Regions from separate parts of the Rhizobium sp. 9140 genome, predicted to be linked through region 3. Evidence: predicted binding sites of a transcription regulator. Region 3 holds the regulator's gene; each other region holds the start of a gene.
The links. Region 3 encodes LexA, which represses DNA repair genes until DNA is damaged. Its sites were predicted from a motif close to TGTTCNNNNTGTGTTCNG; they were not measured.

Region 1 (6,333 bases), 1.8 Mb from region 3:
AGCTGTTCCGGCTTGGGTGCGAACATCGTGCGCAGGTCCGGCCGGTCGATGAGGCGCGAGGGGGTCCAGCCCTCCGCGATGATGAAGGCCTGCACCTTTTTCAGCGAGACCTTTAGACGGGCGAGATCTTCCAGCCGCAAGGTCCGGTGCCGGCGGGCGGTGAGGATGGCGCGGACGATCTTCGTGCCGAAACCGGGTACGCGCAGAAGCATCTCGCGATCCGCCTTGTTGATATCCACGGGGAAACGCTGCCGGTTGGCAAGCGCCCAGGCAAGCTTCGGATCGAGATCGAGGTCGAGCATGCCATCCGGCTGGTCGCGCGTGATTTCGTCGATGCCGAAGCCATAGAAGCGGTAGAGCCAGTCGGCCTGATAGAGCCGATGCTCGCGCATCAGAGGCGGCTTGACGAGGGGCAGATTGCGGGAGGCATCCGGAATGGGACTGAAGGCGGAGTAATAGACGCGGCGCAGGCCGTAGCTGCCGTAAAGCCGCGCGCTGGTGCCGAGAATGACGCTGTCGTTTGCCTGGTCGGCTCCGACGATCATCTGCGTGCTCTGGCCGGCGGGCGCAAAGCGTCGTGTACGTTTGGTCTGGAGCGTCGGGTCGCGCATTTCCTCAATCTTCAGGCGAAGATCGCCCATCGATTTGCGAATGCCGTCCGGCCGCTTTTCCGGCGCATAGCGCGTCAGTCCGGCGTCCGTCGGCAACTCGATGTTGATCGACAGGCGGTCCGCATAAAGTCCAGCTTCCTCGATCAGCGCCGGGGACGCCTCGGGAATCGATTTCAGATGGATATAGCCGCGGAAATTATGCGTGACGCGCAGCTCCCGCGCGATGCGCACCATCTCCTCCATCGTGTGATCCGACGAGCGGATGATGCCGGACGAGAGGAACAGACCTTCAATATAGTTGCGGCGATAAAATTCGAGCGTCAGCCAGACCACTTCCTCGACCGAAAAGCGTGCACGCTCCACATTGCTGGACGACCGGTTGATGCAATAGGCGCAGTCGTAGATGCAGAAATTCGTCATCAGGATCTTGAGCAGAGAAATGCATCGCCCGTCCGGCGCATAGGCATGACAGATGCCGGATCCCTCCGTGGAGCCGAGACCGCCGCTGGCCGACGAATTGCGTTTCGTCGTTCCGCTGGAGGCGCAGGACGCATCGTATTTGGCGGCATCCGAAAGGATGGCCAAACGCTCTTTCAGCGATTTCTTCATGGTGTTCTACATATGTTCTTTTGCTGCGCGCGTCAATGTTATGTGCGTTGATGGTTTCGGTTTTCGAATCTTCAGCCTGTCTCGGATCAGGTTGTTGGCAATGTCACCGATGTTTTTCGGAACGATCGGTGGGGGCGCCTCGTTAAGATGGCGAACCCGTCATGACATTCGCGTCTGATATCGCCGACCCGAGAGGTTGGGGATCATCCCAGACAAGACCAGAGACAATAAGGAGCAGGCTCATGCCTTCCATTGCCGAATCCAAAATTCTCATTCTCGCCACGGACGGCTACGAACGGTCAGAACTGCGCGTTCCTTATGACAGCCTGAAAAAGCAGGGCGCGACGGTGAAGATCGCCTCGATCGGCAAGACCAGCATCAAGAGCTGGGACGAAAAGGACTGGGGCGACAGCATCGACGTCGATCTCGAAGCCAGGGACGTCAAGATCGAGGACTTCGATGCGCTCGTTCTGCCGGGCGGCCAGATCAACCCGGACAAGCTGCGCGTCGAGGACGAGGCGTTGCGAATTGTCCGCGACTTCGTGTCGTCCGGCAAGGTCGTCGCGGCCATCTGCCATGCGCCCTGGCTTCTGGTCGAAACCGGTGCGGTTAAGGGGCTGAAGGTCACGTCCTTCAAGTCGATCAAGACGGATGTCGTCAATGCCGGCGGTCTGTGGTCGGATGAGGCCGTGGTGACCGACAAGGGCATCATCACCTCTCGCAACCCCGGCGATCTTGATGCCTTCGTGGCGAAGATCGTCGAGGAAGTGGAAGAAGGCCGTCACGACCGCAAGGCCGCTTAAGGCCCTTTTTCCGCATGACATCTTCGACCGGCTCCATCCAGCGATGGGGCCGGTTTTTTCGTGTCGAGCGACAGGAGCATTCTCACATGTCGCGTGAGACTTGCGAAGATGAGATGAGACAGGCACAACATGGCATGATGTCCCTGTCCGATCGCCATCCCGTCCGTCTCCGTCGCTCGGTGCTCTGCGTTCCAGCCGACAACGAGCGCGCACTTGCCAAAGTGTCGAGCCTTTCGCCCGATGCCGTGATCTACGATCTGGAGGACGCGGTGCTTCCGGAGCGCAAGGCCGATGCGCGCCATGCGCTGGTGCGCCATCTGGCGGATGTTGCGCCCGGTATCGAGCGGATCGTCCGTATCAACAGTCTTGCCTCGGGTTTTGGCGAGGCGGATCTCGAAGCGCTTTTCGCCTGCCGGTTCGATGCCGTTCTATTGCCGAAGGTGGAAGGGCCACGCGATATTCTCGACATTGCCGAAGGGTTGGATGAGGGCAACGGTCCGGAAGATCTGCGGCTCTGGGCGATGATCGAGACGCCGAGAGGCGTTCTCAATGCGGCGGCGATCGCCGAGGCCGGACGCACGCGTGGCGGGCGGCTCGATTGCCTCATTCCCGGCCTCAACGATCTGCGCAAGGAAACCGGTGTCGCCGCCCTTCCCGGGCGAGGCTACCTCGTGCCCTGGCTCATGCAGATCCTGCTTGCAGGACGTGGCAGCGGGCTCGATGTTCTCGACGCCGTCTTCAACGATATCGGCGATGCCGAGGGTTTCGCGCAGGAATGCGCCGCCGGCCGCGACATGGGGTTCGATGGAAAGATGCTGATCCATCCGCAGCAGATCGCGCCGGCCAATTCCACCTTCGGCCCCTCCGTTCAGGATGAGGCGGAGGCTCTGGAGATCGTCGCGGCTTTTGCTGAACCCGACAATGCAGGCAGGTCGGTCATCGTCCACAAGGGCAAAATGGTCGAAGCCTTGCATCTCGAACAGGCGATGACCTGTCTTGCAAAGGTCGAGGCCATCAGAAACAAAGGAATGCAGCTATGAAACTCTACCGCTTTCTCACCGGCCCTGACGATGCGAGCTTCTGTCATAAGGTAACGGCCGCCCTCAACAAGGGCTGGCATCTCCATGGTTCGCCGACCTACACCTTCAATGCCGATGCACAGGTCATGCAGTGCGGTCAGGCCGTGGTGAAGGATGTCGAAGGCAAGGACTACGTGCCGGATATGAAGCTGTCCGAGCAATAGGCGACAGCCATGCGCGTGCGGCGGGCTCCTACCCGCCGACATGCTCCACGCTCGCCTCGATACGCTCCATATCGTCATCCGACAGGCCGAAGTGGTGGCCGATCTCGTGGATCAGCACATGGGTGATGATGTCGCCCAGCGTCTCGTCGTTTTCGGCCCAGTAATCGAGGATCGGCCGGCGATAGAGCGTGATCCGGTTCGGCATCGTGCCGGTTTCCATGGTGAAACGCTCGCCGATACCCCGCCCTTCGAACAGACCCAGCAGATCGAACGGCGTTTCCAGCGCCATGTCCTCGAACACGTCGTCATCCGGAAAATCCTCGATCTCGATGATGAGGTCTGTGGCCAGCAGCCGGAATTCCTCGGGAAGATGCCCATAGGCTTCCAGCGTCAGGGATTCGAACGTGCTGATGGTCGGCGCATGACGTTCCCGCCAATCGTCGCTTTGGTCAATCCGGGCCATGGATACTCCTTGTCCCTTTTATATAGCCATTTCCCGGTTCATTTCGAGAAGCAATTCGCAATGTAAGGCGATTGTGCAGAAACTGCGGAATCTTTTCCCAACTGCGTTGACTCTTTTTTGAAGCTCTGGAATCAATAAGAACATATCAGGAACGAATAGGAGCTGACTGCCATGGCTGAAAACGCTGTGCCGCGGGAGACGGTGCTCGCCCTGCGCGACGCCATTGCCCGACTGGAACGAGACAGGCCATCCGGTTCCTGTCGTCCCACCTTCGAGACGGAGGGCGAGCGTGCGGGATTTTCAGCGTCCGCGCGGTCTCTCGGCGGGCAGGATGTTGCCGGGCAGAGGGCCAAGCAGTGCAGGGCCGGAGAGCGCGGGCAAGACGACGTGCTGCCGCTCGGCGTTCCCGACCTCGACCATGCGATGTCCGGCGGCCTGCCGCTGAAGGGTTTGAGCGAAATACGGGTGGCGGAAACGCGCGATGCCGGTGCCGCCACGGGGTTTACGCTCGGTCTTGCCGCGCTCTACCAGACGCGGCGCAAAGCCCTCGGTGAACTCGGTCCCATCCTCTGGATCTCCGAGACCATGGCGGGAAAAGAGGCCGGCGAGCCTTACGGTGTCGGCCTTTCGCTTCTCGGGATCGATCTGCGTGCAGCGCTCTTCTCGCGGCCTCGCAACCTCCAGCAGGCGCTGTGGATTGCCGAGGCGGCGCTCGGGTTTTCCGTGTTTTCCGCCGTCATTCTGGAGATCCGCGGGAATCCGGCGCGTCTCGGGCTTCCCGAAAGCCGGCGGCTGCAATTGCGCTCGGTCGCCAGCGGCGTTCCGATCTTTCTGCTCCGGCAGGCGGGCGAGGAGGAGGCGAGCAGCGCGCATCTGCGCCTTCTCGTCCGTCCCGCCCCCGCCGCCCCATTCATGCTGCCCGATGGCACGATGCTTTCGACCGGCATCGGGCATCCCGCCTTTCACGTCGTTGCCGAGAAGACGCGGGCTTTTTCCCCTGTCGATGCCTACCTTGAATGGAGTTCCCATGCGCGCCGGTTCTACCCTCTCGACCCCGTCGCCGTCCCTCTTCCGGCCAACGCAGCGGATTCTGTCCCTGTCCTTTCCGCATCTGTCGGCCGACCGGGTGGCACGCCGGCGGTGGGGCGCGTCGTGGCTTTCAAACGGGCGTCCTGACCACCCGCCGGTCGTATTTTCCGACAAGGTCGAGAATGCCATGCGGATCGTGGCGCTCGACAGCGTGGCCGAGCGCCTGCGGTTGAAGCGGGGACAGGGCGTGGCCGAAGCCCGCGCCATGCATCCGCAGATCGACGTGCTGCCGGCCGATCCTGCCGCCGACAAGGCTTTTCTCTCGGCTCTTGCCGACTGGTGCGATCGCTATACGCCGCTGGTCGCCTATGCCGGTGCCGATGGGCTGGCGCTCGACATCACCGGCTGTACGCATCTGCATGGCGGGGAAAAGGCGCTGCTCGACGATGTCCTGTCGCGCCTCTTCCAGCTCGGCGTCGAGGCGCGCGGGGCGATTGCCGCATCGCCTGGTCTTGCCTGGGCGCTCTCGCGATTTTCCAGTGCGCGGCTTTCCGATGATAACGTGATCGAGGCGGGAGAGGAGGCCGCAGCGCTCGGCCCCCTGCCGGTGACGGCGCTTCGGCTGCCGGAAACGGTGACGGACACGCTGATCCGGCTGGGCCTGACCCATGTCGCCGATCTCATGGAGGCGCCCCGGGCAGCACTTGCGCGCCGCTTCGGGCCGCTCGTCTTTCTCCGGCTCGACCAGGCGCTCGGACATGACGACGAGCCCCTGTCGCCGCGCAGGCCGGTGGCCGAGCTTTCGGTCGAGCGCCGGCTGCTCTCGCCGGTCTCCGGCGAGGACGATATTCTCGGGCTGGCGCTGCAACTTGCCGCGGGCCTCAAGACCACGCTGGAGGAGCGGGGAGAGGGCGGGCGCCAGTTCGAGCTCCTGCTCTTTCGCGTCGATGGCAAGGTGTTCCGGCTGCTTGCCGGCACCTCGTCACCGGTGCGGGATCCGAAGCGCATCACGGCGCTCTACAAGGAGCGGCTGGCGGCGGTGCATGACGATCTGGATGCCGGGTACGGTTTCGAGATCCTGCGGCTCTGCGTCCTGAAAGCCGAGCCGATCACATCCATCCAGGACGATTTTTCCGGCCGTCCGGACCAGAGCCGGGCGCTTGCCGACTTCACCGATCGCGTTATCGCCCGCTTCGGAGAGGATGTGCTTTCGATCGTGGTTCTTGCCGCGAGCCACATCCCCGAGCGCGCAGCGAGCCTGCAGCCGGCAGGCAATGCCGTCGTTCCCGCCGCAAAGATGCTGCAGGCGGAGGAATGGCCGATCGTGCCCGTGCGGCCGCTCCGCCTTCTGATCCATCCCGAACGGGTGGAGGTTCCCGCGGCCGATGTTCCCGACGGCGCGCCGGAGCGGTTCTTCTGGCGACGCACAGCCTACAGGGTCGCGCGGGCGGAAGGGCCGGAGCGCATTGCCGCGGAGTGGTGGATCGACGGTGAGGATGCACCGACGCGTGACTATTTTCGCATCGAGGACGAGACCGGTCGCCGTTTCTGGATGTTTCGCAATGGCCTCTTCCA
Region 2 (6,333 bases), on a different contig from region 3:
ATGGCGCGGCGCTCCCATCAGTTGCTGCGCCAGTTTCAGGGTTAGCGCCAGACGGCGGTCGTCGGGGTTGAGATTGAGTTCCCGGATGTTTCGGTCGGGCACTTCCTCCGACCATGACCACATGCCTGATGACAGCGCCTTGATCACATCTTCAGGCAGGCCGAGCGCCTTGCCGACATCGCGGATCGCACCCTTGGCCCGGTAGCGGGTGACGGTGGCGCAGAGTGCTGCCTTGTCTTTCGTGTAGGTCTTGTAGATCCACTGAATGACCTCCTCGCGCCGTTCATGCTCGAAGTCGACATCGATGTCTGGCGGTTCGTCGCGCTCCTTGCTAACGAAACGCTCGAAGAGGAGGTCGTTGGTCGATGGATCGATCGAGGTAATGCCGAGAATATAGCAGACGGCGCTGTTGGCCGCCGATCCCCTGCCCTGGCAGAGAATGCCCTGGCTCCGGGCAAAGCGCACGATCGAAAACACCGTCAGGAAGTAAGGCGCGTATTTCATGGTGCGAATGAGATCGAGCTCGTGCCGTACGGTTTTGAGGACGTCCGGCGGCAGGCCTTCGGGGTAGCGATCGGGAGCGCATTCCCAGACATAATGCTCGAGTGAGGCTTGGGCATCCTTACCCGGCACAATTGCTTCCTCCGGGTATTGGTAGGTGAGCTCCTCGAGGCTAAACGTGCAGCGCCTGACGATCTCCATGCTTCGTGCCACGGCCTCCGGATAACGTGGAAACAGACGCTGCATCTCCTCCGGCGGCTTCAGATACCGGTCGGCATGCCTCTCGCGCTCGAAGCCGACGTCATCGATCGTGGTGTTGTGCCTGATGCAGGTGACGATGTCCTGCAACTGCCGCCGGCCCGGTTCATGAAACAGCACGTCATTGGTGACGACGGTTTTGACCCTGAACCGTGCCGCCATGTTGGAAATCTCGTGTAGCCGCATCTGGTCGTTCTGTCGGCGGCGCAGGCAGAGCGACACGTAGGCGCGGTCACCAAACAGCTGCGCCATCTTACGAAACTGTGCGGCGCAGGTGGCGTCCGGCAGATCCGGCACCAGAATGCCGATCATCCCTCCCGAATAGGCGATGACATCGTCCCAGTGGAGGATGCAGTTGTCCTTGCCGCCGCGCGACTTGCCGAGCGTGATCAGCCGCGTCAGGCGCGAATAGGCGGCGCGATTCGTCGGATAGACCAGCACCGACATGCCGTCCTGCAGATCGATACGACAGCCGACGACAAGCCGCATACCTGTCGCGCGGGATGCTTCAAGGGCGCGGACGATGCCTGCGAGCGAATTGCGATCGACGACGCCTATCGCCTCGAGCCCCAGGATTTTGGCAGTCTCGAACAACTCCTGTGCGGACGAAGCACCGCGCAGAAAAGAGAAGTGCGTCGTGACCTGTAGCTCGGCGTAACTCATGCGAAGATCCCATGGCAGAACCAGCGGTGGGACCCGGTATCCGGATCAACACCGTCGCCGGAGCGGAACACCCATAGGCGCTCGCCCGCCTCGTCCTCGATGACGAAGTAGTCGCGCACGGCGTCCATTTCGGCGTCGCGCTGCCACCACTCCCCGAAAATGCGTTCCGGGCCATCGGCACGTTTCACCTTCCGGCGTTTGCCACGCCAGACGATGGAGACCGGCGGCCGGTCCGGCATCAGCGCGATCGCCTCGATCAGCTCAGGACGCGGCAAAAGCCGGACTGGCCGGCGCCAATGGCTGACCCAGGCAACGGCGATTGGCTCAGCGACGGGGCTGATCCGCTGGACCGAGCGTTCCGGCACATCGGAAGCGACCGGTGCGACGCGATAAACCCTCTGCCCCCGGTTTCCGTAGATATCGATGAGCGGCGTGACATCCGTGACCTCATCCTCGACCAGAGCAGAGGCTTTCTGCGCCTCCTCCAGAGGCTCGGCGATGACGGCGACCAGGATCAGCTTTTCAATCCCGAAGCCCGGCTCGATCTTTTCCGTCCGGTCCCGAAACAGTTTTGTCAGCCAGGCGACATCGCGGGCGGGCCTGGCGGTTCCGGCGCGGATTGCCTGTCTTGTGCCATCGAGCTTCTCGACGATCAGGTCGGCACGGCGCACGCCAAGCCCGCGCTTCTGGAGTTCATCGACGAGCTGGACGACGAGACGCCCGACATATTTGTCGATGGTTTCGGCGGCACCGATCGGTTCGGCAAAGGCTTTGCAGACTTCAACCAGCTCAGGGGTACGGATTGGCTCGATCGGCTCGGCGACACGACAGAGCATCTGGTCGAGACGGCGGCCAACCTCCGGGCCGAAGCGCAATGTCAGCGGCGCACGCGGGGTACTGGTAAGCTCACCGATCGTCTGGAAGCCGAGAATGCGAAGATCGTTGACGATCTTGGCATGCAGGCGCAGGAGCGAGATCGGCAGCTTCTCGACGGCACGGACGGTCTCGCCGGGTGGAACGACGATTGTCTCGCGATTGATGGCGCGAGCGCAGGCATGGGCCGCACCCCAGCTGTCGGCGACCGCCACACGGGCAGTCAGACTCTTTGCCAGGAACCGGTTGGCGATGCCAGTCACCATCGGCAGCTCTCCGCCCTGGAGATGGTCGGCGCCCTCTGTATCCATGACGATGCCGTCGATCCCGTCGACGGCGACGATGGGCGAATAGATTGTGAGCGCCCATAGCGTGATGCGTTCGAGTGCGGCTCGGTTGGCTTCGGGATCTGCGTCAACGAGCATAAGACCCCTGAATAGCGACTGCGCCTTTGCGGCCGCCATGCCGACGTGCACGCCCGCCTTTCTGGCAGATGCATCAGCAGCCGATACCCATCGCTTTGATCCGCTTCTGGCGATCACGGCGATTGGCTGTTCAGGCGGAATAGACGGATCGGCTCGACGAATGCGATCCGTCGGCAGATCCGGAAGATAGATCGAGACGACCCTTGTCATCGCACGCCCTCACGAGAAACTCAGCACACTCACCCGCTTTCACGCGCATCAATTCCAGCAACCATTGAGCCCTGCCCACCCCCGGCACTGGCAGCTTTTCCGAGGGCATCACGCTCACCCGCCATCTGGTGGTCGAGGCTGTAGGTTGCCCAAAATCATTCGCCTCGGTCTGTCGCCGCCATCGCCTCACCGCAAGCGCCATGGTCCCGGTTCGCTCGGCCGCCAGCTGCAGGCGGCGGGAACTGACCATCGGCAGGCGGACAAGCTCGCCGACAACGGCGCCCAGACCGCCGAAGGACAGGCCCTCCTCCATGTTTGCCAGAACATCCTCTTCCCGATCGGATTCGACGAAGATGACGCGGTCGGGATGGAGGCCAACCTGGGCAAGAGCCGGAAAGAACAGATCCGGCCGCGTCAGGCACCAGATGACGGGGCCTTTGGTGCGCGCGGCAATGCCGGCGACACAAAGGGCTGCAGCCGCACCATCGACGGTGCCCGAGCCGCCGCCTGCAAACTCATGCAGCGCTCCATAGGCGAGACCACCACCAGGCAGGGCCGCATCGATTTCGGGAACGCCAAAGGACAGCGTTCCTGCCCGCTTCGCGGATCCGCCCTCGATCGACGCGATGCGGTCGCGTAAATCGCAGATCACCCTTTGGCGGGCAGCAGTCATTCTTCACGGCTCCCTTCAAGGTCGTGTTCAAAGGATCGACATCATGTCGTACGGGCTATTTGTTCATTGTTTGTTCTTATCTCGCAAAAGAGTCAAGCACCACGAGGTTGAGGAATATTATCCCAGTATTAGCAAAGTCGAAGATTCGATGAGAATTCAAGGGGATATAAGGAAACAAGAATTTTTGCGGAACTTCTGTCTCGTCGGGCTCGATAGTGAATAGCGGGGATAGATGTGCGACGTCACACTATTCTTAAGGTTTTTGTGCTGGACTGTCGGCATGACGAAGCCACCGAGATCAAAGCCGCTCCTTGGTGATACCGAAGCCCCGCTGCGGTCAAAGCCGCGTCGGAAGCGTAATCCCGCACAGCCACAGCTCCTGTTCGATCCGATGCCTGATCGCGTCGAACCGGCGCTCGCCCAACTGAAGGCGCATCCTCCAAAAGGCGAGCAATGGAGCTGGGAACTGAAATGGGATGGCTATCGCCTGGCTGTTCACATCGAGCCGAAAGGGGTCCGCATCCTCACGCGTGGTGGCCATGACTGGACGCATCGTTTTCCGGCGATCGCAGAGGCTGCCCGAGCACTTGGGCCGGCGACGATGATCATCGATGGCGAGGCCGTGGTGCTCGATGAAGAAGGGCGACCGGATTTCGGGCTGCTGCAGAAGTCGTTGGGTGCATCTGGCAAAACGGCTGGCAATCGCGCCTCTGACGCCGTCCTCCACGCCTTCGATCTCATGTACCTCGACGGGCACGATCTGCGCAATGTCGAATACCGATCGCGCCGGCATCTTCTCGAGGACACGCTCAACGGCAAGGATGGCGCCATCCGCCTATCGGAAACACTCGACGCCGAACCCGATATTCTGCTGCAACATGTCTGCAGCCTTGGCCTCGAAGGCATTGTCGGCAAGCACCTCGATCAACCCTACCGTTCCGGTCGGACCGGCGACTGGGTCAAGATCAAGTGCGTCCAGAGCGAAGCCTTCATGGTTGTTGGTTATGAGCTGTCGGCGGCGTCGCCTGCAGGCTTCAGTTCGCTGGTGCTTGCTGCCTATCGCGGTGACGAGCTCGTTCATGTCGGGAATGTCGGCACAGGCTTCAGGCAAGCCGAGATGATCAGACTGCGTAGGACGCTCGACAAGCTTCGCTGGAAACTGAAGCAGCCGCCGGTGCCCTATTCCGGAAAAGCAAACATTGTCTGGGTCGAGCCGACGCTGATCGCCGAGATCGAGTTTCGGGCCTGGACGGCGGATGGCAAACTAAGACACGCTTCTTATAAGGGCTTGCGGGAACGGCAGGACAACGCCGACGTTTACAAACTCGACTAGCGAGCAGGCGGTACACACCGGGACAAACTGCATCCGGTTCAAGCGGAGGGCTTTCCAGCATGTGCAACCTTTATCGGATGGAAGACAAGGACTGGGTCTCGAAATGGGCCCAGGATGCCGAAAGCCTGATCAACCTGATGCCAGCCTATCAGATGAACCCCGACCAGATGGGGCCGATCGTCCGCAACACGGCGGAAGGCAAGAAGCAGCTTGTGCATGCGCGATGGGGATTGCCCTCCCCTCGCTTCGCCTTGGAAAAAGCGGCCAAAGCAAAGGCCGAAAAGCTCGCGGCCAAGGGCAAGCCCTTTAATCTCGAGGAACTGATTCACACGGAGGCGGACCGCGGCACGACGAACGTGCGCAAGCTCAATTTCCCACACTGGACACGATGGTTCGGTGTCGAACATCGATGCCTCGTCCCGGTCACAAGCTTCGCCGAACCGGATCCCGCGAGCAAAGAGGAAGGTGGCAATGTGCCGAATGCCTGGTTCGCGCGCGACGAGGCGGAATCGCTGATGTTCTTCGCCGGTATCCACGTGCCGCAATGGAAAAGCGTCCGGAAGGTCAAGGATGGCCTGACCACCGACGACCTCTATGGTTTTCTGACCACGGATCCTAACGATCTTGTCAAGCCGATCCATGAGAAGGCTATGCCGGTCCTCCTGCTGGCAAAGGAAGAGACCGACATCTGGATGCGGGCGCCATGGGAAGAGGCCAAGGGACTGGCCCGTCCGTTACCGAATAATGCGCTGATCATCTCGTCCCGCGAACCGTACGGATCCTCCATCGTGTCCAAATCCGGAGAGCCGGTGGAACAGGGCAGTCTGCTTTGACGCCTGAAAACACAGTGTCAACGGCGGAGTAAAAACCGGCCATGGGGCGGAGCAAAAGTCGGCCACTATGGCGCCGGCCTGAGACGGCCGGGAGGGCGTAGCCCGAGCGGGGGTCTTAGGCCGGCGCGGCGATTTTTTGAGGGGAGTTTTAGCAGGCCTTTCGGGCGCGACTTTGAGCGAGACGATAGCTTTCGCCGTTCATCTCGAGGATGTTGACGTGGTGGGTGATGCGATCGAGCAGTGCGCCGGTGAGACGTTCGGACCCCAGTGTTTCCGTCCATTCGTCGAAAGGCAGATTGCTGGTGATCAGGGTGGCACCACGCTCGTAGCGTTGCGAGATCAGCTCGAACAGCAATTCCGCCCCGGTCTTTGATAGTGGCACAAATCCCAGCTCATCGATGATCAGCAGCTTGTAGGCGGCCATCTGCTTCTGGAACCGGAGCAGACGCCGCTCGTCACGCGCCTCCATCATCTCGCTGACCAGGGCCGCCGCCGTGGTGAAGCCGACGGACAGGCCCTTCTGGCAGGCGGCCAGGCCGAGACCGAGTGCGACATGCGTCTTTC
Region 3 (6,333 bases):
GCCGTCTTCCACCTGAACACTATGGTCTAGTGTGATCTTCAACGACACGCACGGTGGACGCAGCGTATTTGTTCTGGCAAAAGGGGCTCGGACGCGACTGCCGTTAATTCAAGAACGGGGTCGGGCGACAGATTGACGTCACGTCGTTGCCACGAGATCACGGCGGCCGTCCAGTTTGCATTCTCCGAACGTAGGCGAGCGCTGCCAGTCAGTGGAACGCCGCAGATTTCGAAATGAATGCGCTGCGCAATCTTTACATCTGTTTGGCGTGCAAGATAACGGCCGAACTGCTGCATGAATGATGGTGAGAACGCGCATTCGGAAATTGCAGCACGTTTGAACAGCGCTCGTCTGTTTATCAAACGTCCACAATCCAGTTGAATCCGACAAGAGACTCGGTAATATCCCTTCATCGTCAATCCATTGGCGACATATTAGATTTACGGGGGGAACAATGAAAATCACTACGACAGGCGCGATTATCATCAGCGCCATTTTTATGTCCGGGGCAGCGCAGGCCGAGGATCTTGTGTTCACATTGAAGAACAGCACGACATCCGTTCTCACGCGATTCTACACGTCACCTGTCGGTGTTAGTGATTGGGAGGGAGACGTGTTCGGCGAGCAGGTTCTCAATCCCGGTGAGACAATCGAGCTCACGATTGCAGACGGTAGAGACGTTTGTAACTACGACATGCGTTTCGAATTCGAAGAGGGTTCAGATCTCGCAACGACGGAGGACAAGCAAAATTTATGCGAAATGGGGTCCTACACCATCCACGAATGATGAGCCCGATGTTCGAATAACGCCTTTAATATATCGGAGTAGCTGGCCGACATGCCCGGATATTACAGCGAGCTAGCTGCTCCGACAGTCGTCAACAGGACACTGTTTCCCAGATCGTTGTTTGCATATTTGATCACAAGTATACTGAGGACGGATGCAAGCATCCCGACAAAAATCATTCTCATAATGACGTCCTTATCGCATAAGAATGCGCGTTTCTCGTAAATAGGCTGTAAGCAACACCAAAAAAAGCGAATTGAAATCTCTAACCCGACCGTAATTCGGCAAGGCAGAGATTTGATTGGTTTTTACCTGCCACCGCTTCACCCGGACTAGAAAACCAAGTAGTTTCTGTGTCGGCTACAAACAGTCTTTTGCCAAATCCGGAACTTCGTCTGGGGTTGTGCATACTCACAACATCGCACCTCCCACAAAGCCACCTTCCTAAAGGTCAAAAATGACTGCCCGAAATATTTGCAATATTCCAGACATGCTCGCCTCCGCTGTGTTCACCCGGTAAACGCCGGCCTGTCCATGCAGTTCCATAGACTTTCACGTGCAGATATCGTTAAAGCTGGCAAGCCTCAGAACTGAACGCGTTCCGCCTAATTGTTTACGAACAGGACGACAGGTGGCGCAAATTTCCGGCCGGTTGGTAACTTAATAAATGACGAAGATTTGCTCAGATCTCACACCACGAGATTTCATGAGCCACCAATGACCCCTTCGTCATCCCCTACTGGATGCGGCATCCAGCGACGTCACGTCCGCGCGCTCAAACGTGTCTCCTCATCTCACGGACGTCAGGTAGCCAAGCTCCGGCTCAAGGCCGGACTGACAAGGAGGCTGATGGCTCAACCCTCAAATCTTCCATTTGCAAAATGTGACGGTTACGATTTTGTCTGTTGTCGCCGGGACAGTCATCAACCAGGACCGTGGAAAACCTGAACCTTAACAAGCACGCTGCAAAAGCTCCATATGCAGGAACCTAAGGACAACAAGACTTCGATCAATCCTCCCGATGGCGACGTCCTCGCCTCTTACTGGTAACGGCGAATCAAGCCGACGAGCTTTCCCTGCACCTTCACGCGTTCTGGGCCGAAAATTCGTGTCTCATACGCTGGATTGGCTGCTTCAAGAGCAACAGAGGCGCCCTTGCGGCGGAAACGCTTAAGGGTCGCTTCCTCGTCATCCACGAGGGCAACGACGATCTCACCGGGGCTGGCACTGTTGGCATTCCGGATGATCACGGTGTCACCGTCCAGAATACCCGCTTCGATCATCGAGTCGCCTCGGACTTCCAAAGCGTAGTGCTCGCCATTGCCGATCATAAAGGCGGGAACGGAGATATCGTGCGTATTGTTCTGGATGGCGGAAATCGGGACGCCCGCGGCAATGCGCCCCATCACCGGAACCGACACGCTATTGTCGTTGCCAACCTCAGCCGCTGACTTCAGCGCATTGTCAGGTGCGGAGCTTCCCCTGCTTCCTTGGATCACGCTCGGCGAAAAACCGCGCTTGGGCGGGACTGCCGCCAGATACGCGTCAGGCAGCTTGATGACCTCAAGCGCTCGTGCCCGGTTGGGCAGGCGCCGGATGAATCCGCGCTCTTCAAGGGCCGTGATCAGCCGGTGAATGCCGGACTTGGACGCGAGATCCAGTGCATCCTTCATTTCATCGAATGAGGGGGGAACACCCGATTCCTTCATGCGCTCATGAATGAAAATCAACAGTTCCTGTTGCTTGCGGGTCAGCATAATCAATCGACTCCAGAGTCACGAAACAAAGCAAGAACAGTGTTATATGTTCCTCATGTGTTCTGCAAGTGGCATTGTGGTTAAACCACATCTGGAAGGATCAACAGCGGGCGCTCGTCGTAAGCGTTGCTTTTGAACTCCACGAAAAGAGGAACTGTTGGCGACGCACAACCTCCCTCAGCTTCACAATAGCAACGCCGCCATGAGCTTACCCATGACGGCGCGAAAGAGACATCGAATTTAGGTATCAACCCGCGGCAACCTTGCGCGAATCAGAACGGGATATCGTCATCCAGGTCGCGAGAGAAGCCGCCGCTTGATCCGCCGGTGCTACCCGATCGGGCACCCGAGGACTGGGCGGGGCGATCGTAATCGTCGCCGTAGTTTGCCCCACCGCTTCCGCCACCATATTCCGAGCTGCCACGGCTTCCGCCACCGCCACCGCTGCCTCCACCATCGCGACCGTCAAGCATCGTCAGCGTCGAGTTGAAGCCCTGGAGCACCACTTCCGTGGAGTAACGGTCGTTTCCGTCCTTGTCCTGCCACTTGCGGGTCTGCAGCGCACCCTCCAGATACAGCTTGGCGCCCTTCTTTACATATTGCTCTACGACCTTGCATAGGCCTTCGTTGAAGACCACGACGGTGTGCCACTCCGTTTTCTCGCGCCGCTCACCGGAGTTCCGGTCACGCCAGCTTTCGGATGTCGCGATGCGCAGGTTTGCGATCGGCTTGCCATCCTGTGTCCGCCGAATCTCCGGGTCCGCCCCGACGTTGCCGATGAGGATCACCTTGTTGACGCTACCAGCCATCTTTTTCCCTGTCTCCTAAAAGCGGCTCAACGATCCGCATCGTGTGCCAAGTCTACGCTGTTGAACGCGGCATTTCGCCCTCGGCCAGCAGCAATCCACAACAGTTTACAAATTTGTTCTTTATTTGTTCTATGTCTTGGGTATGATCCTGTCAAGCGAGGCCTTTCCAGGCCGCAGAGGGGATCACAGACTGGGGTTTGTTGTGACAACAGACAGCGGTTCACCGCGACAAAGGAATAGCGGTTTCCCGAAAACACGCCTCGACATATGAAGTAATGATCTTAAGTAAGGGCTTCGTCCCCAAGCAGAGCGTCCGACCATGAGCGAATTCAAGACCATTTCGATCCGCGGTGCGCGGGAGCACAATCTGAAGGGCGTCGATCTCGATCTGCCGCGCAACAAGCTGATCGTGATGACGGGCCTCTCCGGCTCCGGGAAGTCGTCGCTCGCATTCGATACGATCTATGCCGAAGGGCAGCGCCGCTACGTCGAGAGCCTTTCGGCCTATGCCCGACAGTTCCTCGAGATGATGCAGAAGCCGGACGTCGATTTGATCGAAGGCCTGTCGCCGGCGATTTCCATCGAGCAGAAGACGACGTCGAAAAATCCGCGCTCGACGGTGGGAACGGTCACCGAGATTTACGACTACATGCGCCTTTTGTTTGCGCGCGTTGGCGTGCCCTATTCGCCGGCGACAGGTCTGCCGATCGAGAGCCAGACGGTCAGTCAGATGGTCGATCGCGTTCTAGGGATGGAGGAAGGTGCGCGCCTATACATTCTCGCGCCGATGATCCGAGGGCGAAAGGGCGAGTACAAGAAAGAACTCGCGGAGCTCATGAAGAAGGGCTTTCAGCGCGTCAAGGTGGATGGTCAGTTCTACGAGATTGCCGATGTTCCCGCGCTCGACAAGAAGTACAAGCATGACATCGATGTGGTCGTCGACAGATTGGTGGTGCGCGGCGATATCGCGGCAAGACTTGCGGACAGTCTGGAGACCTCACTGCGGCTTGCGGATGGCTTGGCGATTGCGGAATTTGCCGACAAGCCGCTGCCGGAGAAGGAGACATCCGCCGGCGGTTCCGCCAACAAATCGCTGAACGAGACGCATGAGCGCGTGCTGTTCTCGGAAAAGTTTGCCTGCCCCGTTTCCGGCTTCACGATTTCGGAGATCGAGCCCCGACTGTTTTCGTTCAACAATCCCTTCGGCGCCTGCCCGACCTGCGATGGTCTCGGCAGCCAGCAGAAGATCGATGAGGCGCTGATCGTGCCGGAGCATGATCGAACGCTGAAGAACGGTGCGATCGCCCCCTGGGCCAAATCCTCCTCCCCCTATTACAATCAAACTTTGGAAGCGCTCGGCAGGGCGTTTAACTTCAAGTTGAGCAACACTTGGGCTGAACTGTCGGACTCTGCGAAGAAGGCGATCCTGCGCGGCACGGACGACAAGATCGTCTTTCAATATGCGGACGGCGCGCGCTCCTACAACACCACGAAGACGTTCGAAGGCATCGTTCCCAATCTTGAGCGGCGCTGGAAGGAAACCGAGTCGGCCTGGGCGCGTGAGGAAATCGAGCGCTATATGTCGGCGGCCCCCTGCCCCGCCTGCAAGGGCTTCAGGCTGAAGCCCGAAGCGTTGGCGGTCAAGATCGATCGCCTTCATATCGGCGAGGTCACGAACATGTCGATCCGTGTTGCGCGCGACTGGTTCGAGGATCTGCCTGTGCGTCTGACGGACAAGCAGAACGAGATCGCCGTCCGTATCCTGAAAGAGATCCGTGATCGGCTGCGATTCCTGAACGATGTCGGGCTGGATTATCTGAGCTTGTCACGAAATTCCGGGACGCTGTCGGGTGGCGAGAGCCAGCGCATCCGGCTCGCCTCGCAGATCGGTTCCGGCTTGACAGGCGTCCTCTATGTGCTGGACGAACCGTCGATCGGGCTGCATCAGCGCGATAATGCCCGGCTGCTTGATACGCTGCGGCATTTGCGCGATATCGGTAATACCGTCATCGTGGTCGAGCATGACGAGGATGCGATCCTGACGGCGGATTACGTCGTCGATATCGGTCCCGCGGCCGGCATTCATGGCGGACAGGTCGTCGCCTCCGGCACGCCGCAGGAGATCATCGATCATCCGACGTCGTTGACCGGCAAGTATCTCTCGGGCGATCTCTCAGTCTTGGTGCCTCCAGAGCGGCGGAAGCCGAAGAAAAAGAAGGAGCTGACGGTCGTCGGCGCGCGCGGCAACAACCTGAAAAACGTTACCGCGTCTATTCCGCTCGGCGTCTTTACGGCGGTTACCGGCGTTTCCGGCGGCGGCAAGTCCACTTTTCTCATCGAAACGCTCTACAAGGCGGCCGCTCGTCGCGTGATGGGCGCGCGGGAGATCCCGGCCGATCACGACCGTATTGACGGGTTCGAGCATATCGACAAGGTCATCGACATCGACCAGTCGCCGATCGGCCGCACCCCGCGCTCGAACCCCGCCACCTATACCGGCGCGTTCACCCCCATTCGCGACTGGTTTTCCGGCCTGCCGGAGGCGAAGGCCCGCGGTTACCAGCCAGGGCGATTCTCCTTCAATGTGAAGGGCGGGCGTTGCGAGGCGTGCCAGGGCGACGGCGTCATCAAGATCGAAATGCACTTCCTGCCGGACGTTTATGTGACCTGCGATGTCTGCCATGGCAAACGCTATAATCGCGAAACCCTCGATGTTACCTTCAAGGGCAAGTCGATCGCCGACGTGCTGGACATGACCGTGGAGGAAGGCGTCGAGTTCTTTGCGGCGGTCCCGGCCGTGCGCGACAAGCTGGTGACGCTCAACGAGGTTGGACTCGGCTATATTAAGGTCGGGCAGCAGGCCAACACGCTGTCGGGCGGCGAAGCGCAACGCGTGAAACTGGCCAAGGAACTGTCAAAGCGATCGACCGGACGAACGCTGTATATTCTGGATGAGCCGACCACCGGCCTGCATTTCCAC

Region 1: the regulator LexA is predicted to act here: its motif matches at 3,866-3,883, upstream of GA0004734_RS26360 (ImuA family protein).
Region 2: the regulator LexA is predicted to act here: its motif matches at 3,664-3,681, upstream of GA0004734_RS22945 (ImuA family protein).

The regions. Positions count from the first base shown of each region.
Region 1 covers NZ_FJUR01000001.1:604,883-611,215, reverse strand. Annotated here, with positions in the region: gene GA0004734_RS02800 (putative DNA modification/repair radical SAM protein) at 1-1,220, opposite strand, end outside; gene GA0004734_RS02795 (type 1 glutamine amidotransferase domain-containing protein) at 1,463-2,023, shown strand; gene GA0004734_RS02790 (HpcH/HpaI aldolase/citrate lyase family protein) at 2,161-3,063, shown strand; gene GA0004734_RS02785 (DUF1737 domain-containing protein) at 3,060-3,266, shown strand; gene GA0004734_RS02780 (metallopeptidase family protein) at 3,295-3,729, opposite strand; gene GA0004734_RS26360 (ImuA family protein) at 3,901-4,905, shown strand; gene GA0004734_RS02775 (DNA polymerase Y family protein) at 4,856-6,333, shown strand, end outside.
Region 2 covers NZ_FJUR01000003.1:6,141-12,473, reverse strand. Annotated here, with positions in the region: gene GA0004734_RS22955 (error-prone DNA polymerase) at 1-1,422, opposite strand, end outside; gene GA0004734_RS22950 (Y-family DNA polymerase) at 1,419-2,930, opposite strand; gene GA0004734_RS22945 (ImuA family protein) at 2,851-3,603, opposite strand; gene ligD (non-homologous end-joining DNA ligase) at 3,884-4,936, shown strand; gene GA0004734_RS22935 (SOS response-associated peptidase family protein) at 4,996-5,769, shown strand; gene istB (IS21-like element helper ATPase IstB) at 5,918-6,333, opposite strand, start outside.
Region 3 covers NZ_FJUR01000001.1:2,395,321-2,401,653, forward strand. Annotated here, with positions in the region: gene GA0004734_RS11320 (hypothetical protein) at 455-787, shown strand; gene lexA (transcriptional repressor LexA) at 1,828-2,544, opposite strand; gene GA0004734_RS11330 (single-stranded DNA-binding protein) at 2,817-3,353, opposite strand; gene uvrA (excinuclease ABC subunit UvrA) at 3,673-6,333, shown strand, end outside.